4 regions of the Streptomyces sp. NPDC093546 genome follow, and region 1 is predicted to be linked to each of the others. Evidence: riboswitches for the same ligand, from Rfam matches in the RefSeq annotation. Region 1 holds a riboswitch; each other region holds the start of a gene.
The links. A riboswitch is a leader RNA that binds a small molecule or an ion and turns the genes downstream of it on or off. The one in region 1 is predicted to bind cyclic di-AMP.

Region 1 (6,812 bases):
GTCAAGATCCTCATCGCCGGAGGCTTCGGCGTGGGCAAGACGACCCTGGTCGAGACGGTCTCCGAGATCGAGCCGCTGCGCACGGAGGAGCGGCTGACGGCCGCGGGGGTCGGCGTCGACGACCTCGCGGGCGTCGAGTCGAAGGCCGTGACGACCGTGGCGATGGACTTCGGCCGGATCACCCTCACCGACGCCGGGGTCGTCCTCTACCTCTTCGGTACGCCGGGCCAGGAGCGCTTCTGGTTCATGTGGGACGACCTGCTGAACGGCGCGCTCGGCGCCATCGTCCTCGTGGACACCCGGCGCCTGGACCGCAGTTTCGCGGCGGTCGACTTCTTCGAGAACCGCGGGCTGCCGTTCGTGGTCGGCGCCAACTGCTTCCACGGCGAACAGCCGTACACCGCCGAGGAGATCAAGGCGGCGCTGCGGCTGCGCGACCCGGACACCCCCGTCCTCCTGCTGGACGCGCGGCGCCGGGGCGACGTCCGTGAGACGCTGCTGTCGCTGCTGGACCTGCTCATCGAGAAGTCGTCGATACCCGTGTGATCATGCGGTGCAGCAGCTTCGCGGCGGCGCGGCCGAACGACGGGTCGTTGATGTGCGTGTCCACCTCGACGACCTCGACCGCGCTGCCCCGCAGCCCGTCCCGCAGGGCGTCGAACAGCGCCTTGTCGGCGGCCGGGTCGTGGTACGGGCCGCCCGGCTGCCCCAGCGTGGACAGTCCGCGCAGCGGCAGGCACACGGCGGTCGGCCCGGTGGCGCCGCGCAGCTTCGCCGCCAGAAGGCGGCCCAGTTCGGCGCACTCCTCCTCCGTCGTACGCACCACCGTGATGGACGGGTTGTGCACGTGGACGTGCCGGTCGCGCATCCGCTCCGGGACGGTGTCGACCGGGCCGAACTTCACCATGTCCAGCGCGCCCGGGCTCACCACCTGCGGCACCCCCGCGCGCCCGGCGGCGGTGAGCCGGTCGGGCCCGGCGGTGAGGAGGCCCCCGTACAGGTCGTCGGCGAGCTCGCAGACCGTCAGGTCCAGCACGCCGGCGAACAGGCGCTGCCCGGCCAGTGATTCGAGGGTGCGGCCGCCCGCGCCGCTGGCGTGGAACACCAGGACCTCGTAGCCGAGTTCCGTCATCCGCTCGCGGGCCGCGTCGACGCCGGGCGTGGTCACTCCCGCCATGCTCGCCGCGACCGGCGGCGCGCCGTCCCCGCCCCACTCCCCCGGGACCAGCGCCCGGGAGGCGGCGGCGAAGCCCTCGGCCATGCCGGCGACGGCGTCGGCGGCGTTCGCCAGGATCGGCTCCGACACCCGGTTCACCCCGGCGATGTCGACCACGCTGTACATCATGGTGATGTCGGCGGAACCGACGTACGGCGAGACGTCGCCCGCCGCCATCGAGGAGACCATCACCTTCGGCACCCCGAGCGGCAGGGCGCGCATGGCGCGGGTGGCGATGGACGTGCCGCCGCTGCCGCCGATGGCCAGCACGCCGTGCAGCCGTCCCTCCCGGTGGAGCCGCAGGACGGTCGCCTCGGCGCCGCGCGCCATCGCCGTCACCGCCGCGCCGCGGTCCCCCCGGGCGCGTAGCGCCTCCAGGTCCACTCCGGCGGCCCGGGCCACCTCGGCGCGCTCCACGTCGGCGGGTATCCGGGGGGAGCCGGCCACGCCGGTGTCGACGACCACGACGTCGACGCCCCGCCGCAGCAGCCGCTCGCGCAGCCACCCGTACTCCAGCCCTTTGGTGTCCAGGGTCCCCACCAGTACGACCATCGTCATGGCCGTACTTTCCCGGCGCGGACCCTGTGGTGGCAAGACCGCCCGTCCGACTACCGACCGGAAACATCCGACCAACGAACGAAAGCCTACAAAGGAATATCGCCTTGCTATCGAAGGGATTTTGACGCTTCCTACCACTGGACCATCTGTTAGCCTGCCCGCTCCTGGATGTTCATCCACTCTCTTCAGTGCGTTTAGGGGTCCTTCGTGTACAGCACTCCCTTCTCCCCCCGAGAGGCCAGAGCGGCGCGAGCCCGGATGGGCCTGACGACCTCGCAGGTCGCCCAGTCCATGGCCGCGTGCGGTGTTCCCGTCCACCCCGACCTGATCGCCGCCTGGGAACAGGGATCCCACCTCCCCTCCGAACCCCACCTCTTCGCACTCGCCGACGTGCTGTGGTGCTCCGCCACCACCCTCATGGGCATCGAGCCGCGCACCCTCGCGGAGCACCGGCTGGCCCGGAAGCTCAGCGTGGAGCGGCTGGCGCACCGGATCGGCATGGACCCCGCCGCCTACCGGACCGCGGAGGCGGCGCACCGCTGGGACGGCGACATCCGGCAGACCAGGGCGCTGGTGGACGCCCTGGGGCTGACCCTGCGCCAGCTGGTGGGCCTCATGGGCCGTGACGAGGAGCTGGCCCGGCACCTCCGCACGGCCATCGAGGGCCGCTGGAAGGTCCATGTGGCGCCGGTCGCGGAGATCGTGGTCGTCGACGAGACCTCGGTGGGGGACGCCCTGCGCACGATGCACACGGAGTTCGCGGAGTTCTCCGAGCGGTACATGGGTCACCTGATGGCCCGCAACGGCGACGCCCGGCTGAAGGAGGTCGCGGCGGAGCGCTCGGCGTTCCTGCACCGGCTCGTGGACCACTTCTGGGAGCTGATCGGTGAGGCGGGCGACGAGCCGCCGTTCGACGGCTTCTGACCGGAGACCCCGCGAGGCGCGGACGGCCGACGGCCCCCCGGACGATCCGGGGGCCGTCGGCCGTCCTGCTGCGAGAAGGGCTCAGCGCCAGGTGGCGCCGGCACCGGGGGTGGGGTGGGCACCCGGGGCCGGGTGGGCGGGGTGGGCGGACGGGGCACCCGGAGCGGGCGGGGCCTCGTCCTCGTAGTCCTCCCAGTCGATCTCCATCGCCTTGCGCCGCGTGAACGCGTTGAAGAACAGGTTCAGCACGATGGCGGTGAGCCCGCCCAGCGTGATGCCGCTGTCCAGCACCGCGCGTACGTCGTCCGGCATGCGCTCGAAGAACGGCTTGACCGTCGTGGGCAGCATCGCCGCACCGAGGCTCACCGCCAGGATGATGGCGTTGCGCTCCTCGCGCAGGTCCACCTTGGCGAGGATCTGGATGCCGACCGCCGCGACCATGCCGAACATCGAGATCGCCGCGCCGCCGAGCACGGGGTGCGGGATCGCGGCGACCAGGCTGCCGGCCTTGGGCAGCAGCCCCAGCAGGATCATGAAGACACCGGCGGCCACCACCACGAAGCGGCTCACCACCCGGGACATGCGGACAAGTCCGATGTTCTCCGCGAATGCCACATAGGGGAAGGAGTTGAAGATACCGCCGAGCATCGTGGACATGCCGTCGGCCCGCAGCGCGCGCGTGACGGTGTCGCTGTCGACCTTCTTCCGCGCGATCTCGCCGATGGCGTACACGTCGCCGGTCGTCTCCACCATCGTGATCAGCATGACGACGACCATGGCGACGATGGGCAGCAGCTCGAACTGCGGCATGCCGTAGTGGAAGGGCGTGGTGACGCCGAACCAGGCGGCGTCCGCCACCGCGTCGAAGTGCGCGTCGCCGAGGACCCAGGCGACGGCCGTGCCCACGACGAGTCCGATGAGCACGGCGAGGCTGCTGAGGATCGGCTTGCCGAGCCGGACCACGACCAGGATCAGGAGCAGGGTGCCGAGCGCGTAGGCGAGGTTCTTTCCGGAGCCGTAGGCGGGGTCGCCGACGAGGTGGGAGCCGCCGGCGGCGTTCTGGAGGCCCACCGGGATGAGCGTGATGCCGATGATGGTGAGGATCGTGCCGATGACGACGGGCGGGAAGTACTTCACCAGCCTGCCGAAGAACGGCGCGCAGAGGAACGTGGCGATGCCGGCCGTGATGACCGCGCCGTAGACGACCAGCAGACCGGCGGTGCCGCCGCCCGCGCCTATGCCGATCGCGACCATGGGGGAGACGGCGGTGAAGGTGACGCCCTGCACCAGGGGCAGTCGCGCGCCGACCTTCCAGACGCCCAGCGCCTGGATGATCGTGGCGATGCCGCAGGTCAGCAGGTCCGCGTTGATCAGGTGGACCAGCTGCTCGTCGGAGAGCCCGAGGGCGTTTCCGAGGAGTACGGGGACGATGACGGCCGCCGCGTAGAACGCGAGGATGTGCTGGAAGCCGTAGAGCGTGAGCTGCGGGAGGGGGAGCAGTTCGTCGACGGGATGCGTCTGCGTCCCGGAGTGCCGTCGGGAGACTCGTGCCATCTCTGCCTTGCCTTACAAGAGGTAGGTGAATGAGAGAGGAGCCGACGCCTCGGAGCCCGGATGTATCAGGACGAGGCCTCGTCGGCCCGTACGGAGCCGACGTCTGGCGGAGTTGCCGACACCACGTCGCCCTGCGCTTGGATGTGCGTCCTGGTTTGAGGACTTTCCTTCGATCGGCATGACGAAGCCGCCCTGCGCATGAGATCCGCAGGTGGAGCCGATCGGGGCGCTCACCCTAGTTGACGTCGGACGTTCCTCGCGAGTAACCGGAACAGCACTCACCGCTCCCCCGTCCCGCCAGACGCCCCTTTCGCCCATATATCTCTGGTTTCGGAGATATATGGGCTTACTTGAGAGATTTCTTCAACAACACCACTTCGAGGGCTGTTTGCGCGCGCCGTGACATGACTCACCTCGCGTCGCACGGGAAAGCACCCTCCCCGGCGCATTTCCCCTGCTGGGAAAGAGAATTGACTTTCCGGCAGCAGCGACTTCATGGCGTTTCCGTAACCACGCGTGCGCGTTTCGCGCCTTGTTCCCGCCCACGGCTCTCGCTTACCGTCACGGCAATCCGGTCGGACCGCCGAATCCTGCCGCCGCCCGGAATCCGCACCCACTCACCCACCGACGTACGGCAGGAGCGGGGGAACCAGGTAAGCCGCCGATCCGGAAACGGAAAGGCTCGGGGTGAAGTCGCGCGCGCACGCCCTCGTGTGTGCGTCGCGGCCGGGCATCTCCAGCCCGAACCCGACAGCTCACCTCGCAGGCGACGGAGAGGAATGCGCCATGCCCGCACAGGGTAAGCACCGTCGTCCCAAGAACAATCCGCTCGCCCGCCGTTTCGTCGCCGCGGGCACGGGCGGCGCCGCACTCGCCCTTCCCCTGTTCGGTGCCACCGCGGCCGAGGCGGCGCCGAACGCGACGCCGAATGCGGCGCCTGCCGCCGCCGCGAAAAAGGCCCCGGCGTCGCCCGTCACGTATTCCGTGACCGCGGGCGACACCCTTTCCGAGATCGCACAGGACCACGGCGTCAGCGGCGGCTGGAAGAAGCTGTACGAGGACAACAAGTCGGTCGTCGGCGACAACCCGTCGCTGATCCGCCCCGGCATGAAGCTCACCATCGGCGCGAAGTCCACCGCCGCGCCCGCGTCGACCGAGCGGGCCAGCCGCTCGACCGCCCGGCCGGCGCTCGCGAAGACGGCGAAGCCCGCCGCCAAGCCCGCGACGTACGCGAACAACCTCGACGGCTGGATCAAGGAAGCGCTGGCCATCATGGCCGAGCGCGGCATTCCCGGCTCGTACGAGGGCATCCACCGCAACATCCTGCGCGAGTCCTCCGGCAACCCGCTCGCCATCAACAACTGGGACTCCAACGCCGCCGCGGGCACCCCGTCCAAGGGTCTCCTCCAGGTCATCGACCCCACGTTCCGCGCGTACCACGTGCCCGGCACGTCGACCGACCCGTACGACCCGGTCGCCAACATCACCGCCGCCTGCAACTACGCCGCCGACCGCTACGGGTCGATCGACAACGTCTTCGGCGCGTACTGAGCCGCCGGCCTCACGGGCGGGGGACGGTCGCCCCGCCGCCGGACCGCACGGCTTCCACCACGGCGTCGTGCAGCACGCGGCTGGCCTCCTCCGACGAGCACGGCACAGGACTGCCGCTCATCGGGAACCAGTCGGAGGCCCCGCTGTGCTGCACGGCCACCCGTGCCTCGCCGTCGACCCAGGTGGTGTGCACGTCGAGTTCACCGGTGATGACACCGACCGTGTCGGTGCTCACGCCACCGCGTCCGGCGAAGACCCGGACCGTCGTCCACGATGCCCACGTCACGTTCCCATGCTGACCCCGCTCCGCCGGTCGCGCGACCGGCGGAGCGGGGCGGTTGCGTGAAGGAGCCGTGACGCCACGGGACGTGGTCGGCGAACCCGGTTGGCGCACGCGGTCAGCGCACGGCCACGAGGACATGGCTGTTGCCGAACTGCCAGACCGCTCCCGCCTCCTCGAAGCCGGCCTCGCGCAGCAGGGCGAGGTGCCCGGAGAGGGTCAGGTCGTTTCCCTCGCAGCGCGGGTGCCGGTGGTGGCGGTGGGCGGAGAACAGCGGCGCCAGCTCCGGGTCGGCGGCGACCCCGGACCACCATGTCTCCCAGTCGTCGTCGGCGACGGCCGGTTCCCGCTCGGCCCGTCGGCGCCCGATGTGCAGGGCCAGCTCGCCGAGCTTCGCGGAGTCGGGACAGATGTGGTCGCAGTTGACCAGCACCCCGCCGGGGCGCAGCCGCCCGGCGAGGTCGCGGTAGACGCGGCGCAGGGTGCGCTCGCTGAGGTAGTGCAGCGCCGTCGTGGAGACGGCCGCGTCCACCGGCCCGGCCGTCCCGGCGGCGTCCAGCCAGCCGGGCTCGCCGATGACGGCCTCCACGTACCGCACGGCCGGACCGTAGTAGGCCCGGCCGAGCTCCAGGAGGCGCGGGTCGGCGTCGACCGCCACGACCCGGGCGCGGGGCATCCGGCGGGCCAGGCGCGCGGCCAGGGAGCCGGGCCCGCTGCCCAGGTCGAGGA
Region 2 (6,812 bases), on a different contig from region 1:
GTACTGGAGAACGAGGAGGTCGTGGCCAACGCACGGCTCACCGGCGAGCTGCTGAAGACCCGCCTCGCGGCGCTCGTGGACCGTTACGAGCTGCTGCACGACGTACGCGGCCGGGGCCTGATGATCGGGCTGGAGTTCGGCCGCCCGTCCTCGCTGGGCCTGCGCAGCCGCTGGACGATGCTCCAGGCGGCCCGCAAGGGACTGTTCGCCCAGATGGTCGTCGTCCCGCTGCTCCAGCGCCACCGGATCCTCACGCAGGTCTCCGGGGACCGCCTGGAAGTGATCAAGCTGATTCCGCCGCTGATCATCGGCGAGCGCGAGGTGGACCGGTTCATGGCCGCCTTCACGGCCGTCATGGACGAGGCCCACGCGGGCGGCGGCCTGATGTGGGACTTCGGCAAGACGCTGATGAAGCAGGCGGTCGCCAACCGCTGATCTTTTTGCCTCAGAGGCAAGAAAATTGCCTCCCAGGCCCATTCCTGGCGCAATGGGGGCATGACCACCCCTGCCGGCCCACCGGAACCGGAAGCGCTGCCGGACGTCGCGCCCCGGCTGCGCGAGCTGCGCCGCCGCCGCGGCCTCACGCTCGAGTCCGCGGCCCGGCGCGCCGGCCTGTCACCCGCGCACCTCTCCCGCCTCGAGACCGGACGGCGCCAGCCGTCCCTGCCCATGCTCCTGGGCCTGGCCCGTGTCTACGGTACGACGGTGTCCGAGCTGCTCGGCGAGGTCCCACCGGAGCGCGAGCCGATCGTCCGCGCCGGGCGCGCCGAGCCCGTGGAGGCGGACGGCTGGACGTACCACCAGGCCGGTGGCGCGGGGCGCGCCCTGCAGGCGCTGCGGGTGGAGGTGCCGTACGCCGCGGGCCAGAGCGATCTCGTACGCGTCCACCCGGGCGAGGAGTGGCTCTACGTCCTCACCGGCCGGGTGCGGCTCGTGCTCGGTGACGTGGTCCATGTCCTGGACCCCGGCGACAGCGCGCATTTCGACTCGCTGACCCCGCACCGCATCGCCGCGGCCGGGCGCCGCGGGGCCGAGCTGCTCTTCGTCCACACGCTCCTGCAGAGCGCCGCGGCCGACCTGTGCCTCGGCGGCCCCGGCACCCACCGCTGACGTCCCCGAGAGGGAGGACCCCATGTCCTACGAAGTGAAGTTCCCGCGCGGGCTCGTCGTCCGGCTCTTCGCCTACCTGGTGGCCGGCCACCTCTTCGCGGCGTTCCTGTACCTGCTCTTCGCGCTGGGCGCCGGCTGACGAGCCCGGCTCGGGCCCCGGGGCTCAGCCCGCGTCGAGGAGCCGCTCGCGCAGCTGCTCCCGCGTCTCGGGCGCCAGCTTCAGACCCTCCGAGAGGTACCGGTCGGTCGTGCCCCAGGTCTCCTCGATGGTCGCGAAGGCCGCCGCCAGGTACTCCAGGCGCGCGTCGAAGAGCGGGCTGAGCAGCTCCATCACCTCGGGCGACATACCGGCCGGGGAGCTGTCGCTGCGGTGCACCTTGTAGCGGCGGTGCGGGTCGTTGGACTTGAGGTAGTCCGCCTCGATGGCCTCCCGCTCGACGCCGACCGCCAGGAGCGTCACCGCGATCGACAGCCCTGCCCGGTCCTTGCCCGCCGCGCAGTGCATGAGCGCCGGGACGCTGTCCTCGGCGAGGGCGTGCACCACCCGGCTGTGCTCCGCCGTGCGCTCCTTGATGATCGTGCGGTACGACGCCGACATCCGTGCCGCCGCCTGGCCGTCCGCGAGGATCTGGCGCAGCTGGTCGAGGTCGCCGTCGCGGACCATCCGCCAGAACTCGGCGCCGTCGGCCGGGTCGGTGAGCGGGATGTTCACGTTCCGCACGCCGGGGAGCTCGATGTCGGGGCCTTCGAGCTTCTGGTCGGCGGCGTTGCGGAAGTCGAAGATCGTGTGCAGCCCGAGGGAGCCGAGGAACGCCGCGTCCTCCCCGGTGGCGTGCGCGAGGTGGCCGCTGCGGTAGAGCCGCCCGTGCCGGATGCGCAGCCCGTCCACCGTCGGCAGCCCGCCCACGTCCCGGAAATTGCGCACACCGGACAGTTCGGGCTCGCTCGACGGGGCCTGCGGCACCTGCTGCGTCACGGGGACTCCTCCGCGTCTGACGTCGGCGCCGGCCGCCGACGATGTCGCGATCCGACGATACGACATTGGGTTCCCGGGGCAATCATCCGCACGGGTGCTCGGTCCGTCCTCCTGTCCGCCCTCTCGACGGCTGCGGCGGCTCGTAGGCGTATGGCGCTTCTGTCCGTATTGGGGTGTTCGGCATAACGTGCCCCGATAGAACGGGAGATGGGCATCGGCGCGTGAGCAGCGTCATAAAAGTGACCGTCCGTGGCCGGGCCCCTTCCGCAATTCCCCTGCACTCACCGGGAATTCATGATCCGTAATCCACGGAGGGTGACCGGTAATCCGCAGCGGTGCGGTGCAAAGGAATGCACACGGGAAAGCGGCGGCTTGTTCGCGCCGACCCGACTGTCCTACGGTCACCGCAATCCGGCCGGACCGCCGAATCCTGCCGCCGGCCCGGAATTCAGCACCCACCCACGTGTGGCAGGAGCGGGGGACCCAAGGTAAGTCCGCCGATCCCGGAATTCCGGGACCGGCTCGGGGTTAAGTCGCGTCACCACGCGGCCGGGCATCTCCAGCCCGAACCCGACAGCTCACCTCGCAGGCGCCGGAGAGGAATTCGCCATGCCCGCCAAGGGTAAGCACCGCCGTCCCAAGTCCAGCACGCTCACGCGTGGTTTCGTCGCCGCCGGTACCGGTGGCGCGGCCCTCGCCCTTCCGCTGCTCGGCGCCACCGGTGCCCACGCCGCGGAGCAGAGCGCCGCGCCGGCGACCGCTCCGCAGCAGGTGGTCGCCGCCGCGCAGACCGCCGCCAAGCCCGCGCCCCGTACGTACACCGTGGTCGCCGGCGACTACCTCGCCAAGATCGCCCACAACAAGAACGTCAAGGGCGGCTGGCAGAAGCTGTACAAGGACAACCGCGAGGTCATCGGTGAGGACCCGTCGCTGATCCTCCCGGGCATGGAGCTCACCCTCGGCGCCAAGGCCGCCCCGGCCAAGGCCAAGGCCAAGCCGAAGGCGGACGAGGACCGCGGCGAGGCCCGCGCCTCCCGCTCCGCCGCCAAGGCCGAGGCCCCGGCGGTCAAGGCAGCCCCGGCGCAGTCCGCCCCGAAGAGCACCGGCTCCGGCTTCACGGCCCCGGTCGACTCCTCGATCACCACCCCGTACCGCGCCTCCGGCTCCATGTGGTCCTCCGGCTACCACACCGGTGTCGACTTCGCGGCCTCCTCCGGCACCAGCGTCAAGGCCGTCGGCCCCGGCACCGTGGTCTCGGCCGGCTGGAGCGGCTCGTACGGCAACGAGGTCGTCATCAAGCACACCGACGGCACGTACTCGCAGTACGCCCACCTCTCCCAGCTCTCCGTCTCCTCCGGCCAGAGCGTGAGCGGCGGCCAGCAGATCGGCCTCTCCGGGTCCACCGGCAACTCCACCGGCCCGCACCTGCACTTCGAGATCCGCACCAGCCCCAGCTACGGCTCGGACATCGACCCGCTGGCGTACCTGCGCCAGCACGGCGTCTCGATCTGACGCACCGTCGACGCACCGTCGGCCACCCCCTCTGTCCGGCACCGTGCTCCACGGTGCCGGGCAGCGGCGTATTCCGGCTTGGACGAATCTTGACCGGTGGCATATCTCACGCTACGTCAACCCCTCCTTACGGTCGCGTAGGTCACAGGGAAGGAGGCAGGATGTGCTCCCGTGGCAGACGATTCGACCTTCAGAGACAGTGACGTATTCGGGTCGTACGTGGCGATCGGTGACAGCTTCACCGAGGGCGTCGGAGACCCCGGACCCGACGGCACGTTCGTCGGCTGGGCCGACCGCCTGGCGGTGCTCCTCGCCGACCGGCTGCCCGAGCCGGACGACTTCCGGTACGCGAACCTCGCCGTACGCGGACGGCTCCTCGACCAGATCGTCGAGGAGCAGCTCCCGCGGGCGAAGGAGCTCGCCCCCGACCTGGTGACCTTCTGCGCGGGCGGCAACGACATCATCCGGCCCGGCAGCGACCCCGACGACGTCGCCGAACGCTTCGAGCGGGCCGTCGCCGACCTGACCTCGGTGGTCGGCACCGTGCTGGTGACGACCGGCTTCGACACCCGCGGCGTGCCGGTGCTGCGCCACCTGCGCGGCAAGATCGCCACGTACAACGGCCATGTGCGCGCCGTCGCCGACCGCTACGGCTGCCCCGTGCTGGACCTCTGGTCCCTCAAGACCGTCCAGGACAGGCGGGCTTGGGACGCGGACCGGCTCCATCTGTCCGCCGAGGGCCACACCCGCGTCGCCCTCCGCGCCGGCCAGGTCTTGGGCGTGGAGGTCCCCGCCGACCCGGACCAGCCGTGGCCGCCCCTGCCGCCGCGCGGCCCGCTCGAGGTGCGCCGCGACGACATCCAGTGGGCGCGGGAGTACCTGGTGCCCTGGATCGGCCGCCGCCTGCGCGGCGAAAGCTCCGGCGACCACGTCTCGGCCAAGCGCCCGGACCTGCTGCCGCTGTAGCCGGGCCCGGGGCGCACCCCGGGCTGTCGGACCCCCTGCCCATAATGGAGGGACCTAGCTCTGGAGGTCCTGTGACCGGCTCCGACACCACGCCCATGCGACCGTCGTGGTCCCGGCTGCGCGCGCTGCGGCCCGCCGCCTTCGGCGCGGACCCGGCGGGGGAGCGGATGGAGCGCATCCGCCGCTCGCCGCACTTCGCGGACGGAGTGTTCCAGAACCCCGTGGGCGCCCGGCACAGACCCTCCGGCTCGGCGATCGAGTTCGCGAAGACGTACTTCGAGAAGGAGGGGCGCAGGCACCGCTCGCCGGCGGCGGCCATTCCCGTGCACCCCACCACCGTCGCCGACCTCGCCCGGCCCCCGGCGTCCGGGCTGCGCCTGACGTGGCTCGGGCACTCCAGCGTGCTCGCGGACATCGACGGAGTCCGCGTCCTCTTCGACCCGGTGTGGGGCGAGCGGTGCTCGCCGTTCCCCTTCGCCGGGCCCCGGCGGCTGCACCCGGTACCGCTGCCCCTGGCCGCGCTCGGCCCGGTGGACGTGGTCGTCATCTCCCACGACCACTACGACCACCTGGACCTGCCGACCATCCGCGCCCTCGCCACCACGGACACCCTCTTCGCGGTCCCGCTCGGCGTCGGCGCCCACCTGGAGCACTGGGGCGTCCCGACGTCCCGCCTGCGCGAGCTCGACTGGCACGAGTCCACCGAGGTCGGCGGCGTACGGCTGACCGCCACCCCGGCCCGCCACTTCTGCGGGCGCGGCCTGCGCAACCAGCAGCACACCCTCTGGGCGTCCTGGGTGGTCGCCGGACCGGACCACCGCGTCTACCACAGCGGCGACACCGGCTACTTCCCGGGCTTCCGGGAAATCGGCGCCGAACACGGCCCGTTCGACGCCACCATGATCCAGATAGGCGCGTACAGCGAGTTCTGGCCGGACATCCACATGACCCCCGCCGAGGGCGTACGGGCCCACCTGGACCTCCAGGGCGGTGACGCGGCGGGCGTGCTGCTCCCCATCCACTGGGGCACCTTCAACCTGGCGCCGCACCCGTGGGCCGAGCCGGGGGAGTGGACCAAGGACGCGGCCGAGGAGGCCGGCCAGGCGGTGGCGTTTCCCCGCCCCGGCGAGCCGTTCGAGCCCCCGGGGAAGGTGCCCGAGGAGCCGTGGTGGCGGGCGGTGTCCGATCCGATCGCGCGCCCGTGGCGCCGTTCGGGCGGGGTGGAGGGTGCGGCCGAGACGACCAGGGGCCATCTCGACCTCGCCGGTGAGCGCTGAGCCTCGTCACCCTGTACGGCGGGGCACGAGAGCGGGGGCGAGTTCGCGCCATTCTCGTCGGGGCAGCGTGGCCGGAGCGGCGGTCAGGACCTGCAGGCAGACGTGGCTGGCACCCGCTTGGAAATGCTGCTGAACGCGCCGGCGGATCGCCTCCGTGTCTCCGTAGGCGACGATCGCGTCCACCAGCCTGCGACTCGGGCCGCCGACGATGTCCTCGTCTCCGAAGCCGAGCCGGCGTACGTTCGCCTCCTGGTGCGGCGCCGCCGCCAGGTATCCGGCGACATGCGCGGTGGCCACCTCCCGGGCCCGGTCGAGATCGTGGTCGAGCACGACGGCCTGCTCGACGCCGAGAAACGCATCCGGCCCCATGATCCGGCGCGCCTGTGCGGTGTGCTCGACGGGCACGAAATACGTGTGCGCGCCCCAGGTGCGTTCGGCGGCCAGCTTCAGCATCTTCGGGCCCAGGGCGGCCAGGAGGCGGCGCGGGGCCGGCTCCGGCGCCGGGCTGTGGGCGGGTGACGCGTCCATGGCTTCCAGGTAGGTGCGCATCGTGGCCACCGCCCTGCTGCGGGTCGGCACGGGGTAACCATCCACCGTGTGCATGGTGTTGTCGACGCGGTGTCCGCCCAGGCCGAGTGCGTACCGTCCGGGGAACGCCTCGCCGAGCGTGCGCGCCGCGGCAGCGGTGGTGTTCGGTTCCCGGAAGGCGATGTTGGCGATGCCGGATGCGACGGTGATGTGACGGGTCGCCGACAGCAGCAGCCATGCCTGGCCCACCGTGTCGCGGCCGAAGGCCTCTCCGTACCACAGGGCTCCGTAGCCCAACTCCTCGATTTCCGCGGCCGATTCCCGCACGCGTCCGGCGGGCTGCTCGTCAAAGGCGAAGGTCCAGATGCCAACCCGGCCAAGCGCTTCCGATGGGCCGTCCGTCATGGATACTCCTCGGTGAGGCGTTCCGGAGAGGCTCTCCG
Region 3 (6,812 bases), on a different contig from region 1:
AGCGCGAGGAGGAGGCCGCGCGCCGCGAGGCGCTGCGCCCCAAGTTCGCGCTCCCCGTCAAGCTGCACCAGCTCAGCGCGTACTACGGGCAGGCCGGCGTCAACTGGATGTCCCTGCACAGCGGGATCGACTTCCCCGTGCAGTACGGCACGCCCGTGATGGCCGCCACCGACGGCACCGTACGCACCCAGTGGAACAGCGCCTACGGGAACATGGCGATCGTGACCGCCAAGGACGGCACCGAGACCTGGTACTGCCACCTCAGCAGCACCAAGATCCGGTCCGGCGAGGTCAAGGCCGGTGACGTCATCGCGTACTCCGGCAACTCCGGCAACTCCACCGGACCGCACCTGCACTTCGAGGTACGTCCCGGCGGCGGCTCCCCGATCGACCCGCTGCCGTGGCTGCGCAGCCACGGTCTCGACCCGACCGGCTGAACCGGCAGCCGGTTCAGCCGGTTCAGCCGGCTAGAGCTTCTCGACCGGCGCGTACCGCAGCAGCAGCCGCTTCGGCTTGTCGTCCCCGAAGTCGATCGTCGCCTGCGCGTCCCCGCCCGCGCCCGTCACCGCCATCACGGTGCCGAGCCCGAACTGGTCGTGCGTCACCCGGTCCCCGACCGCCAGCGCGATCACCGGCTTGTCGGTCGTACGCCGCGTGGCGAAGCCCGACGGGCCGGAACGGGACCGCGAGGACGACAGGGAGGCCGTAATCCCGGAGGCCGGGCCGCCGGACGACGGCTTGGCCATCGCGCCCGTGCGCTTCCACTCCAGGTGCTGGGCCGGGATCTCCTCCAGGAACCGCGAGGGCGGGTTGTACGAGGGCTGGCCCCACGCGCTGCGCATCGACGACCGCGTGAGGTAGAGCCGCTCGCGGGCGCGCGTGATGCCCACGTACGCCAGGCGCCGCTCCTCCTCCAGCTCCTTGGTCTGGCCGAGGGCGCGCATGTGCGGGAAGACGCCGTCCTCCATGCCCGTCAGGAACACCACCGGGAACTCCAGGCCCTTGGCGGTGTGCAGCGTCATCAGCGTGATGACGCCGGAGCCTTCCTCGTCCTCGTCCGGGATCTGGTCGGAGTCGGCGACCAGCGCCACCTGCTCCAGGAACTCGGCGAGCGTACCGGGGTTGTCGCCGCGCTCCTGCTCGAACTCCAGGGCCACGGCGGCGAGCTCCTGGAGGTTCTCGATGCGGGTCTCGTCCTGCGGGTCGGTGGAGGCCTGCAGCTCGGCGAGGTATCCGGTGCGCTCCAGGACCGCCTCCAGGACCACGGCCGGTCCGGCGCCGGACTCGGCGATGGTGCGCAGCTCGTCCAGCAGCGTGTTGAACCGCTTCACGGCGTTCGCGGAGCGCGCCGCCATGCCGTACGCCTCGTCGACGCGGCGCAGCGCCTGCGGGAAGGTGATCTTCTCGCGGAGCGCGAGCGCCTCGATCATCGCCTCGGCGCGGTCGCCGATGCCCCGCTTGGGCACGTTGAGGATGCGGCGCAGCGGGACGCTGTCCTCCGGGTTCGCCAGCACGCGCAGGTACGCCAGGACGTCCCGGACCTCCTTGCGCTCGTAGAAGCGGACGCCGCCGACGACCTTGTACGGCAGGCCGACGCGGATGAAGATCTCCTCGAAGACACGGGACTGGGCGTTCGTCCGGTAGAAGATCGCGACGTCGCCGGCCTTCGCCTCGCCCGCGTCCGTCAGCCGGTCGATCTCGTCGGCGACGAACTGCGCCTCGTCGTGCTCGGTGTCCGCGACGTACCCGATGATCCGCGTCCCGGGGCCGGCGTTCGTCCACAGGTTCTTGGGGCGGCGGCTCTCGTTGCGCTCGATCACCGCGTTGGCGGCGGAGAGGATGGTCTGCGTGGAGCGGTAGTTCTGCTCCAGCAGGATCGTCGTCGCGTCGGGGTAGTCCTCCTCGAACTGGAGGATGTTGCGGATGGTCGCGCCGCGGAAGGCGTAGATCGACTGGTCGGCGTCACCCACGACGCACAGCTCGGCCGGGTCCAGGTCCTCGTAACCGGTGCCCACCAGCTCGCGTACGAGCGTGTACTGCGCGTGGTTGGTGTCCTGGTACTCGTCGACGAGGACGTGGCGGAAGCGGCGGCGGTAGTGCTCGGCGACGTCCGGGAACGCCTGCAGCAGGTGGACCGTCGTCATGATGATGTCGTCGAAGTCCAGGGCGTTGGCCTCGCGCAGCCGCGCCTGGTACATGCGGTACGCCTCGGCGAGCGTCTTCTCGAAGCCTCCCCCTAGGCCTTCGGCCTGGGAGGTGCCCCCAGCGGCCTGGTCGGCGAAGGTCTCCTCGTCGATCAGCTCGTTCTTCAGGTTGGAGATCTTGGCGCTGAAGGACTTCGGCGGGAACTTCTTCGGGTCGAGGTCCAGGTCGCGGCAGACCAGCGCCATGAGGCGCTTGGAGTCGGCGGCGTCGTAGATCGAGAAGGACGACGTGAAGCCGAGCCTCTTCGACTCGCGGCGCAGGATGCGCACGCACGCGCTGTGGAAGGTCATCACCCACATGGCGTTGGCGCGCGGGCCGACGAGCTGCTCGACGCGCTCCTTCATCTCGCCCGCGGCCTTGTTGGTGAAGGTGATCGCCAGTATCTGGCCGGGGTGCACGTGCCGGGTGCCCAGGAGGTGCGCGATGCGGTGGGTCAGCACCCGGGTCTTGCCGGAGCCGGCACCGGCGACGATGAGCAGCGGCGAGCCGGTGTGGACGACGGCGGCGCGCTGCTGGTCGTTCAGCCCCTCCAGCAGCGCGGCGGGGTCCACGACGGTGCGCGGCGCGCCGTCGCGGTGGTACGCGTCCCGGGCCGGGGGCACGTCGAAGCGGTCCCCGAAGAGGTCGTGCGGGACCTCCTCCGGGGCCGGGGCGTGGTCCTCGGCGTCCTCGGGGGGCGGCGGCGGTTCCTCGGAGGTGTGGTTCCGCAGGTCCGCCAGGAAGCTGTCGTCAAAGAGGCTGCTCATCGCCTATCGAGTCTAGGCCGCCCCACTGACAGTCGGGGCCGAACCGGTTTCGTCGCTCACCGCGACCACACATAAGCGCCGGGTAAAGGTCACGAAAATGTATCCGGCATATCGAACATCATCCTTCACAGCACCACCACACGTTGGCTAGCGTGCCGACCAAGCGGACCGTTCCCTCATCGGCGAACCACGCCGATCGGACCGCCCACGCCGAATCCGCTCTCCCCGCACGGGAGTTGGAACCGGGGACCCAACCATGCACCATGGGGTGAATCGGCCGTTTCCGCAGGCCGTAGGGCACCTTCCGTTCGCCCGAACCCGCCGGCTGACCCGGTAGGCGGCCTACGGAAGGAGATGCCGGCCTTGGCGTCGCATCGCAAGCCGCGCAGCAGCACCACCCGCACGTTCGGTACGTTTGGTTCGTTTGGTACGAATTCCCCCGCCGTCGGGGTCACGACGGCCGCCATCGCCTCGGTCACGACCCTGCTGTCCGCTCAGTCCGCCCAGTCCGCCGAAGTCGCACCGGGCCGGCCGACGGTCGAGGAGGTGCAGAGAAAGGTCGACGACCTCTACCGGCAGGCCGGCACGGGTACGCAGGCGCAGCGGTACGCCACTCCCGTGCAGCCCGTGCAGCCCGTCCAGCCCGTCCAGCCCGTCCAGCCCGTCCAGCCCGTCGGCGATGGCGTCGAAGTCGTCGAGGTGGCGAAAGCGGAGCCCGCCGCGCGGCAGGGCGAGTCGGCGAAGACCCCCGACGCGCTGCGGGCCGGCAAGCGGACGGTGCAGCGCAAGCTCGCGGAGGCGCGCGCCCTGCTGGCCCGGACGGAGGCCCTCGCGGAAACCCGCGCGGAGGCGCCGTCGTACGAACCGGCGCACGAGCCGACGTACGCACCGGAAGCCCGCGAGGCCGATACCGGCCCCGATCGCGCCGCGGCCAAAGCCGACAAGGTGCTGGCCTTCGCCCGCGCCCAGCTCGGCAAACCGTACGTGTGGGGCGCGGCCGGCCCGAGCTCGTACGACTGCTCCGGCCTGACCCAGGCGGCCTGGAAGGCGGCGGGTGTCGACCTGCCGCGTACCACCTGGGAACAGGCCCACGTCGGCACGCGCGTCTCCATGGACGAGCTGCGCCCCGGCGACCTGGTGTTCTTCTACGACGACATCAGCCATGTCGGCATCTACCAGGGCGACGGCGTGATGATCCACGCCCCGCGGCCCGGGATGAACGTACGCGAGGAGCCGGTCCACTCCATGCCGGTGTCCGGCTGCGTGCGCCCCGCGTAAGAGAGACCCCGAAAGACCCCGGGCTCAGACCTCAGACCTCAGGCCTCAGGTCCAGAGCGTCGCGATGAAGATGTTGGCGACGGTGAGGCCGCCCACGGCGCCGAAGAGCGGCTTCTCGACCGTCTCCTCGTCCCGCTTGACGTAGACCAGGCCGAGAATGACGACCAGGATCGCCAGCTTCACGCCGATCTTGATGTTGTTCACGGTCTGGTCGTCGGCCTGGTTCAGCCCGACCAGGGCCACGCCCGTGACCAGCATGGTCAGCGCGCCGTGCAGCATGCCGGGGCTGAAGCGCGCCGTGCCCGCGCCCATCGCCTTCATCTGGGACAGGAAGCCGCCCAGCAGGGCGCCGATACCGATGATGTGCAGCGCGACGAAGACATTGATGAGTACGTCCATGCGCCGGAGCCTAACCGGGGCCATAGCACCGGCCCCCGGCCGGGGTTGCCTCATTCGTCGCCTCGGTCACAGTTGATACGGAATGCGCGGTTCCAGGTGCGTCGCCGCCGACGGAAGCCGCCTCCGAACTCTCACCTGCGGGCAATTGCGGTCACTCCCCCTCACCGCCGTGACCGGCGGGCTTAGCGTCCTCCCCCAGGTGGCCGGTTCTCCCACCGCCGTCTTCCGACTCCCGGGCGGCGGCCGGCCACCCCACCCACACGTGACAGGGAAGGGAAGTGACCCGCCCTCGTGGCAGCTCACCCAGAACCTCCGCAGCACCGCAAGCACCGCAAGCCCCGGCAGAGATCCCTGAACGGATCGGCGGCCGGGCGCACCGCCGCCGGCTTCGTCCTCGCCGGGGCGGCGACCGCCACCGTCCTCGGCGGCACCGGGCACGCGGAGCCCCGCCTCTCCCCCGCCCAGATCAGGACCGAGGTGGACCGGCTGCACCGGGAGGCCGAGGAGGCCACCGAGCGGTACAACGGCGCCAAGGAGCAGGCCGACAAGGCACGCTCCTCGCTGGACGCCCTGCGGGACGAGGCCGCCCGCCGGACGGAGCGGCTCGCCGCCACCCGTAACGCGCTCGGTTCGGTGGCCACCGCCCAGTACCGGCACAGGGGGCTCGACCCCGCCCTCCAGCTCGCCCTCTCCACCGACCCGGACGCCTACCTGGAGGGCGCCGCCCTCGCCGAGCGCGCCGGGACCCGCCAGGCCGACGCCATCGCCGCCGTGCGCCGCGAGCTCGCCGGGATCGCGCAGCTGCGCGCCGAATCCGGCGGCCACCTGCGCGAACTGGAGGCCCGCCAGGCCGAACTGCGCCGCCACAAGGCCATGGTCCAGCAGAAGCTCGCCGCCGCCGAGCGCCTCCTGGGCCGGCTGTCCGCCCCCGAACGCGCCCGGTACGAGAACCCCGGCGCGGGCGCGGGCACGGACACGGACTCCGGCCCGACGGCCGGGAACCCCCCGCCGACGCACGCACGGCAGGCGCCCAACGCACGCGCCGCGCAGGCCGTGTCGTACGCGTACGGGGCCCTCGGCAAGCCGTACGTCTGGGGCGCGACCGGGCCGTCGGCCTTCGACTGCTCGGGGCTCACGCAGGCCGCGTGGCGCTCCGCCGGGGTGGCCCTGCCCCGTACCACGTACACCCAGATCAACGCCGGACAGCGCGTCCCACGCTCCGCGCTCGCCCCCGGTGACCTGGTGTTCTTCTACTCCGGGGTCAGTCACGTCGGTCTCTACATCGGCGACGGCAAGATGATCCACGCCCCGCGGCCCGGCGCACCCGTGAGGATCGCGCCGATCGACGAAATGCCGTGGGCGGGGGCGACCCGGGTCGCGTAGGGTCCCGGATCCATGACGATGGATCGCGACACTCCCGAAGGCATCCCCCAAGGCACCCGCGAAGGCATCCCCGAAGGCATCGCCGACGACCTCCAGGACTGCGTCCGCACGCTGGCGCTGCGGTCCCCCGATCACCGCCGCGTGGGCCCCTTCGTCCTGCGCTACAACCCCGACTGGGACATCCCGCCCGCCAACTACGCCATCCCCGACGCGGGCGCCGCCCCCACCAAGGCGGAGATCGACGAACTGGTGGCGGCCTTCCGGGAGCTGGAGCGGGTGCCGCGCCTGGAGTTCCAGCCGGCCTGCGCGCCGGAGCTCGAACCGGCGCTGCTGGCGGCCGGGTTCACCGTCGAGCGGCGGGCGCCGCTGATGGCGTGCGCGCCGGGCGGGCTGCGGGAACCGGGGCCCGTCGAGGGCATCGCCTTCGACGAGCCGGCGGACGACGCCGCGTACGCCGCGGCCGCCTCGGTGCAGAACCTCGCGTACGGCGGGACCGGCGAGGCGAACGCGGGCGCGATCCGCTGGCTGCGCACGGCGGCGGCGGGCGGCGGTGTCGCCGGAATCGCCACGGACACCGCCGACGGTACGACGGTGGGGGCGGGCGGCTGCTCGGTGCCGGTGGACGGGCTGAGCGAGCTCGCCGGGCTGGCGGTCGCGGCGAGCCACCGGCGGCGGGGCATCGGCGGGAACCTTTCGGCGTACCTGACGGCGACGGCTTTCGCGCGCGGCTGCCGGCTGGTGTGGCTGGAGCCGGCTGACGCGTCGATCGAGCGGATCTACGCCGGGATCGGCTACCGGCGG
Region 4 (6,812 bases), on a different contig from region 1:
GGTGGCGGTGAGGTTGTCGCCGCCGGACTCGACGAGGATCAGGTCGAGGGGGCCGACCGCCTCCTCCAGGTCCTCGACGGCTTCGAGGTTGGCGGAGATGTCGTCGCGGATCGCGGTGTGCGGGCAGGCGCCGGTCTCCACGGCCTGGATGCGCTCGGGCGGCAGGACGGCGTTGCGGAGCAGGAACTCGGCGTCCTCGCGGGTGTAGATGTCGTTGGTGACGACCGCGATCGACAGCTGGTCGCGCAGGGCGCGGCAGAGGGCGGCGACGGTGGCGGTCTTGCCGGAGCCCACGGGTCCGCCGAGGCCGATGCGCAGGGCGCGGCGGGTGCCGTCGGGGCGGTGGGCGTCGGCGCTGACGGCGGCGGGGGCTTCGTCGTGGGTGTGGTCGAGGTGCATGGCTTTCCTTGTCGTCAGGAGGCGAAGAGGCGTACGGGCCAGGCGGCGTGCTGTTCGGCGGTGATGTCGAGCAGCGGTGCCGAGGCGGCCGGCAGGGCGTCGATGCCCTCGCGGGCGGCCCGTGCGGCGTGCTCGGCCACCTGGTCCATGTCGGGCGCGAGGCGGGCGAGGACGGCGGTGGCGTGGAAGGGGTCGAGGCTCAGCAGGCGGACGGCGGCCGTGGCGGGGCCGCTGACCGTCTCGTACGCGACGCAGTGCGCCGCGTCCTCGGGCCCGAGCCCGGCCGCCCGCGCGGCGAGCCCGAGCACGACGGGCTGGTGCGCGCCGCGCGGGAACCGCCGGGCCAGTGCGTCGAGTTCGGCGCACGGCCAGGTGGCTCGGGCGGCCCGCAGCATCTGGCGGCCGAGCTTGCGGGCGGTGGCGCGCAGCGCGGGCGAGGGGGTGCGGGCGTCGGCGGCCTCGTCGAGGGCGGCGGGGTCGAGGCCGAGGGCGGCCGCGGCGGCGAGTGCCGCCGAGGTGAGGCCGGTGGTGTGCAGGCGGCCGCGGCAGAACGCCTCCAGGTCGCGGGCGTCGCGGAGGCGGCCCGCCTTGACGGCCGGTTCGGCGCCGCCGGAGTGGGCGTGGCCGCCGGCGGGGAAGCGGCCGTCGGCGAGGACGAGAAGGGCGGACCGGGACATCGTCGGCGCCCTCAGAAGAGGAAGTAGCGCTGGGCCATGGGCAGTTCGGCGGCGGGTGCCGGGTCGACCGGCTCGCCGTCGATCGTCACCGTGAAGGTGTCGGCGTCGACCTCGACGCGCGGCAGGGCGTCGTTCTCGCGCATGTCGGCCTTGGTGACTCCGCGGGTGCTCTTGATCGCCACGAACCCCTTGTCCAGTCCCAGCCGTTCGGGCAGCCCGTCGTCGAGGGCGCTGTGCGTGACGAAGTTGTACGAGCCCACCGCCGCGGCCCGGCCGAGCGCGCCGAACATGGGGCGGGGCATGACCGGCTGGGGCGTGGGGATGGACGCGTTGGCGTCGCCCATCTGCGCGTACGCGATCTGGCCGCCCTTGATCACGGTCTGCGGCTTCACGCCGAAGAACGCCGGGTCCCAGAGCACCAGGTCGGCGAGCTTGCCGGGCTCGACGGAGCCGATCTCGTGGTCGAGGCCCTGCGCCACGGCCGGGTTGATCGTGTACTTGGCGACATAGCGGCGTGCGCGGTGGTTGTCGGCGCGTCCGTCGCCGGGAAGTGCGCCGCGGCGCCGCTTCATCACGTGGGCGGTCTGCCAGGTCCGCAGGATCACCTCGCCGACGCGGCCCATCGCCTGGGAGTCGGAGGAGATGATCGAGATGGCGCCCATGTCGTGCAGGATGTCCTCGGCCGCGATGGTCGAGGGCCGGATGCGGGACTCGGCGAACGCCAGGTCCTCGGGGACGGCCGGGTTGAGGTGGTGGCAGACCATCAGCATGTCGAGGTGTTCGTCGAGCGTGTTGACGGTGTGCGGCCGGGTGGGGTTGGTGGAGCTGGGCAGGACGTACGGCTCCGAGACCACGGTGATGATGTCGGGGGCGTGACCGCCGCCCGCGCCCTCGGTGTGGTACGCGTGGATGGTGCGGCCCGCGATGGCGGCGAGGGTGTCGCCGACGAACCCGGCTTCGTTCAGCGTGTCGGTGTGGATGGCCAGTTGGGCGCCGGTCTCGTCGCAGACGCCGAGGCAGGCGTCGATGACGGCCGGGGTCGCGCCCCAGTCCTCGTGGATCTTGAACCCGAGGGCTCCGCCGCGCAGCTGGGAGTGCATCGCCTCGCGCGACATCGTGTTGCCCTTGCCGAGCAGACCGATGTTGACGGGGTACGTCTCCAGCGCCTCGAACATCCGGGCGAGGTGCCAGGGGCCGGGGGTGACGGTGGTGGCCTTGCTGCCCTCGGCGGGTCCGGTGCCGCCGCCGACGAGGGTGGTGATGCCGGAGGTGAGGGCCTGTTCGACGACGGTCGGCGAGATGAAGTGGATGTGCGCGTCGATGGCGCCCGCGGTGAGGATCTTGCCGTTGCCGGCGATGATCTCGGTCTCGGGGCCGATGACGAGGTCCGGGTGGACGCCGTCCATGGTGTCGGGGTTGCCGGCCTTGCCGATGCCGGTGATGCGGCCGTCGCGGATGCCGATGTCCGCCTTGACGATGCCCCAGTGGTCGATGACGACGGCGCCGGTGATGACGGTGTCCGGGGCGCCTTCGGCGCGGGTGGTGCGGGCCTGGCCCATGGACTCGCGGATCACCTTGCCGCCGCCGAAGACCGCCTCGTCGCCGGAGCGGCCGGGCCCGCCGGAGCGGTCCTCCTCGATCTCGACGAGCAGGTCGGTGTCGGCGAGGCGGATCCGGTCACCGGTGGTGGGGCCGAAGAGGTCGGCGTACTGGGGGCGGGCGAGCTCAGCCATCGAGGGCTCCTCCGGTCTGTCCGCGCAGGCCGGGGACGACGCGGCGGCCGGCGAGGGGGACGAGTTCGACGTCGACGGGGATGCCGGGCTCGAAGCGCACGGCGGTACCGGCGGCGATGTTGAGCCGCAGGCCGCGGGCGGCGGAGCGGTCGAACACGAGGCCCGGGTTGACCTCGGCGAAGTGGTAGTGGGATCCGACCTGGACGGGCCGGTCGGCGGCGTTGAGCACGGTGAGGCGGGTGACGGGGCGGCCTTCGTTGAGGGGCACGGGCTCGTCGGCGTAGAGGATCTCTCCGGGGATCATCGGTGGCGTTCCCCGTCAGACGATCGGCTCGTGGACGGTGACGAGCTTGGTGCCGTCGGGGAAGGTCGCCTCGACCTGGACGTCGTGGATCATCTCGGGGATGCCCTCCATGACGTCGTCGCGGCTGAGGACCTTGCGCCCGGACGCCATGAGCTCGGCGACGGTCCGGCCGTCCCTGGCCCCCTCCAGGATGTGCGCGGTGATCAGGGCGACGGCCTCGGGGTGGTTGAGCCGCACCCCGCGTGCCCTGCGCTTCTCCGCGACGTCGGCAGCGACATGAATGAGCAGGCGCTCCTGCTCGTGCGGGCTCAGTTGCACGTTTCACCTCACATGTTCCCGCCCGGCGCGACCCCGGGCAGCAGCGGGACCCTATCCGGCTTCAACACTCTGTTGACCTGCGGAAACGATTGTGAGGGAGAGATATTTCAATCTCGGGCAGAAGTTTTTCCAGGAGGTTAACTACGGCTTTGCCCGGCCATGGGATGCGGGCGGCCGCCCCGCCGGGGCAGCCGCCCTTTCGTATACGAGCCGTGGTGTCCGCCTCAGACGGCCAGGCAGTTCGCTCCCGGGACGCCCGGGACCTCCGGGGGGATGGCGAGGGAGGCGGGGTCGACGACGGCGGTCAGGTCGGTCGCGCCGGTAACGACGCAGTCGACGACGGCGGTGGGATCCGGCACCGCCGAGGCGGTGGTGGCGGTGGATCCGAGCAGTGCGATGGTTCCGAGGACGACGGCCGCGATGCGACGCATACGGATTCCCTCCTGGGGCAGAGTGACGGGTCCTGACCCGCCGGTTGGTTCGAGTCGGCCCCTGGCTACCCACCTCCGCACCCCGGGTACGCGCCCGGTCACCCGCACGAGGACGACGAAACGATCCCGCACGCGTCCGCACCCCTGGAGCGGGCCCAATCGGGCGCTCGCCGGGCGCACGGCCGCACCGCGGGAGGCACTGAGCGCGACGCGTGACCACGGGAGGGCGAGGCGCACACCCGGACGCTGGCGCGTGCGCTCCGTGTTCTCGATGGCGAATGCCGAACAGCGCGGGTGACGCTCCCTCAGGAGCCCGCCTGATGAGGGATTTCCGCGTAGCACGGATGGGCGCAGACGGGCCAACGAGCCACCCTCGTTCGGCGTACGCAAACGAGGGAATTACGCACTGCACGAGTTGCGCCGCTGCTGTACACATCTGGCGGAACATCACGCTCCGCCGCTGGTACACGGATCATCAATCGGCCGCCGCGTCGCGCCAAAACGCCCCTGTCCACTCGAATGGATCAGTCGTGAGGAGCCTCACAAACTTCCGTTTCGGCTCGGAATTTCGTCCCGTCATGGGTCAAGATCCCTTCGACGACAAGCCCCCGCCACCGCGGCGGGGCGGTCCGGGCGGACGCCGAGTCCTGCCGCCGTCCGGACGACTGGTCGACAGGAGTGGATCGGCAGGAGTGGAGGACCCAAGCAGTACGGGGCGAGCGCACCATGGCCGCCCCTTGGGGTGAAGCCGCGTCAGCGGCCGGGCAACTTCGCCAGCCCGAACCCGACAGGTCATCCTTCACAGGCGGCTGACGAAGGGTTGCGCTATGACCGCGCAGATGCATGTCCCGTCTCTGTTGTCCCGAGCCGGTGCCGTCTCGGCACTGACGCTCGCCGCCGTCGGCGGCACGATGCTGGCACCGGGCGCCGTCTCCGACGCCGAGGCCGCCACCGCGACGCTCGCCACGAAGGCGCTGAACGTCGCCGCGTCGAAGAAGGGCTCCCCGTACGCGTACGGCGCAGCGGGCCCGTCCCGCTTCGACTGCTCCGGGCTGACGCTCTACTCGTACAAGAAGGCCGGCAAGACGCTGCCCCGCACCGCGCAGCAGCAGTACAACAAGACCCGTCACCTCTCCGCGTCGCAGCGGCAGAAGGGAGACCTGGTCTTCTTCCACTCCGGTGGCCGCGTCTACCACGTGGGCCTGTACGCCGGTGACAACAAGATCTGGCACTCACCGAAGTCGGGTTCGGTGGTCAAGCTCGACCGCATCTGGTCGAAGTCGGTCTACTACGGACGCGTGCGCTGACGCGAGGCCCCAAGCCCCCGTACCGCACGGAGCGTGCACACCTGCGGTGCGGGGCCGGTCAGCCCCGGACGGGGACGGACGGGACGGACCAGGGCAGGGCGATCCACACCGTCTTGCCGCCGTCGCCGGTCGGAGTGACCGTCAGGCGGCCGCCGCGCTCGGCGGCGAGCCAGCGGATGATGACCATGCCGCGCCCGTTGTCCTGCTGGACGGCCGCGGGCAGGCGCTGCGGCCAGCGCGGGTGGCTGTCGGTGACGCCGATGCGCAGCTGCTCGTCCCGCTCCAGCCGGATGTCCACCGTGAAGGTCGGGGACTGTCCGAAGGTGTGCTGAACGGCGTTGGTCGTGAGCTCGGAGACGATCAGCCGTACCGCGTCCGCGGTGTCGGACTCGGCCGGCAGCCCCCATTCGGTAAGAACGTCCGCCACGTATCTGCGGGCTGCGGAGACCGAGGCTGGATCGCTCGGCAGAGTGACGGATGCTTCCTGATGGTCTGCCATGGCGACGCTGTCCCTTTCCCACCGGGGCCGGACTCCGACAGGGAGCGGATGTTGTGCGAGGACGGCCTCGGATTGCGCTTCGCGCCAGACTGCCACCTATGTCGCCCCAGGTGGGGCCGATCCCCCAAGATATGCATATATCTGTCGCTCGAAGCGGTGAACCCTGCTACGCGAGAGCGGTTCCGGCGGGCAGACTGGCGGGTTGGTCCAGCGTTCCGGAGGGTGGGAGGAGGGGCGGTCGTGCGGGGCACGCGACACGGTCCGGCGGTGCGACGCCGCAAGCTCGGCGAGGAGTTGAAGCGGCTGCGCCTGAGAGCGGGGCTCACCAGCCGGGACGCGGCGCGGCTCGTCGGCTGGCACCAGTCGAAGGTCAGCCGGATCGAGACGGGTGCGAGCGGGGTGACGGGCGCGGACGTGTCACGGCTGCTCGACGCCTACGGCGTACGCGAACCACGGCTGCGCACGCTGGTGGAGGCCCTGTCCGGCGCGGCGGCGGACGGCGGCGGCACGGGCTGGTGGCACGCGTACCGGGGCGTGCTGCCGCCGCAGTACCAGGACTTCATCAGCCTGGAGTCGCAGGCCTGCGGGGCCCGCACGCTGGAGACCTCGGTGGTGCCGGGCCTGTTGCAGACGCCCGACTACGCACGGGCGGTGACGCGCGCCGCGCTGGACGGGCTGCCGGCGACGGCGGTCGACTCACTGGTGGAGGTCCGGATCGCCCGCCAGGAGGTGTTGTTCGGTGATCCGCCGCTGCGTCTGGAGGCGGTACTGGACGAGGCGGTGCTGCGGCGGCAGGTGGGCGGCCCGGGGGTGATGCGGGCCCAGCTGCGGCGGTTGCGGGAGCTGGCGGACCTGCCCCATGTGCGGTTGCAGGTGCTGCCGTTCGCGGTGGGCGGGTACGTCGGCCTCTCCGGGCCTTTCGTTATTTTCTCGTTCGCGAACATGTCTGATCTGGATGTGGTGGTTCTCGACCACTTGACGAGTAGCCTCTATCTCGAACGCTCGGAAGACCTCGAGGCGTACTGCGCCGCGTTCCGCACCATGCAGGCGCTCGCCCTGACGCCCGAGGAGTCGTCGGAACTCATCGCCGGGATCGGTGACGGCGCGTAGGGAGAGGCAAGGCACCCCACATGTCTGCTTACCT

Region 2: linked by a shared signal. The riboswitch ahead of ACIRNI_RS16620 (peptidoglycan DD-metalloendopeptidase family protein) and the one ahead of ACIRNI_RS21115 (transglycosylase SLT domain-containing protein) in region 1 are both predicted to bind cyclic di-AMP.
Region 3: linked by a shared signal. The riboswitch ahead of ACIRNI_RS08925 (C40 family peptidase) and the one ahead of ACIRNI_RS21115 (transglycosylase SLT domain-containing protein) in region 1 are both predicted to bind cyclic di-AMP.
Region 4: linked by a shared signal. The riboswitch ahead of ACIRNI_RS24560 (C40 family peptidase) and the one ahead of ACIRNI_RS21115 (transglycosylase SLT domain-containing protein) in region 1 are both predicted to bind cyclic di-AMP.

Annotation. Positions count from the first base shown of each region.
Region 1 covers NZ_JBIWJG010000009.1:171,898-178,709, reverse strand. Annotated here, with positions in the region: gene ACIRNI_RS21135 (GTP-binding protein) at 13-546, shown strand; gene ACIRNI_RS21130 (Tm-1-like ATP-binding domain-containing protein) at 518-1,774, opposite strand; gene ACIRNI_RS21125 (transcriptional regulator) at 1,982-2,698, shown strand; gene ACIRNI_RS21120 (nucleobase:cation symporter-2 family protein) at 2,780-4,252, opposite strand; cyclic di-AMP (ydaO/yuaA leader) riboswitch at 4,865-5,034, shown strand; gene ACIRNI_RS21115 (transglycosylase SLT domain-containing protein) at 5,039-5,803, shown strand; gene ACIRNI_RS21110 (hypothetical protein) at 5,814-6,089, opposite strand; gene ACIRNI_RS21105 (class I SAM-dependent methyltransferase) at 6,202-6,812, opposite strand, start outside.
Region 2 covers NZ_JBIWJG010000006.1:361,487-368,298, forward strand. Annotated here, with positions in the region: gene ACIRNI_RS16600 (aspartate aminotransferase family protein) at 1-435, shown strand, start outside; gene ACIRNI_RS16605 (helix-turn-helix domain-containing protein) at 496-1,110, shown strand; gene ACIRNI_RS16610 (DUF6126 family protein) at 1,133-1,249, shown strand; gene ACIRNI_RS16615 (tyrosine-protein phosphatase) at 1,274-2,086, opposite strand; cyclic di-AMP (ydaO/yuaA leader) riboswitch at 2,533-2,691, shown strand; gene ACIRNI_RS16620 (peptidoglycan DD-metalloendopeptidase family protein) at 2,696-3,598, shown strand; gene ACIRNI_RS16625 (SGNH/GDSL hydrolase family protein) at 3,770-4,564, shown strand; gene ACIRNI_RS16630 (MBL fold metallo-hydrolase) at 4,660-5,841, shown strand; gene ACIRNI_RS16635 (TIGR03620 family F420-dependent LLM class oxidoreductase) at 5,848-6,774, opposite strand.
Region 3 covers NZ_JBIWJG010000003.1:531,194-538,005, reverse strand. Annotated here, with positions in the region: gene ACIRNI_RS08935 (M23 family metallopeptidase) at 1-437, shown strand, start outside; gene pcrA (DNA helicase PcrA) at 468-2,951, opposite strand; cyclic di-AMP (ydaO/yuaA leader) riboswitch at 3,150-3,307, shown strand; gene ACIRNI_RS08925 (C40 family peptidase) at 3,306-4,229, shown strand; gene ACIRNI_RS08920 (hypothetical protein) at 4,275-4,628, opposite strand; gene ACIRNI_RS08915 (NlpC/P60 family protein) at 4,920-6,011, shown strand; gene ACIRNI_RS08910 (GNAT family N-acetyltransferase) at 6,030-6,812, shown strand, end outside; gene ACIRNI_RS08905 (alpha/beta hydrolase) at 6,803-6,812, opposite strand, start outside.
Region 4 covers NZ_JBIWJG010000012.1:113,581-120,392, forward strand. Annotated here, with positions in the region: gene ureG (urease accessory protein UreG) at 1-399, opposite strand, end outside; gene ACIRNI_RS24535 (urease accessory protein UreF) at 414-1,076, opposite strand; gene ACIRNI_RS24540 (urease subunit alpha) at 1,088-2,809, opposite strand; gene ACIRNI_RS24545 (urease subunit beta) at 2,802-3,113, opposite strand; gene ACIRNI_RS24550 (urease subunit gamma) at 3,129-3,431, opposite strand; gene ACIRNI_RS24555 (hypothetical protein) at 3,656-3,862, opposite strand; cyclic di-AMP (ydaO/yuaA leader) riboswitch at 4,491-4,685, shown strand; gene ACIRNI_RS24560 (C40 family peptidase) at 4,690-5,169, shown strand; gene ACIRNI_RS24565 (ATP-binding protein) at 5,228-5,668, opposite strand; gene ACIRNI_RS24570 (helix-turn-helix domain-containing protein) at 5,909-6,778, shown strand; gene ACIRNI_RS24575 (DUF397 domain-containing protein) at 6,799-6,812, shown strand, end outside.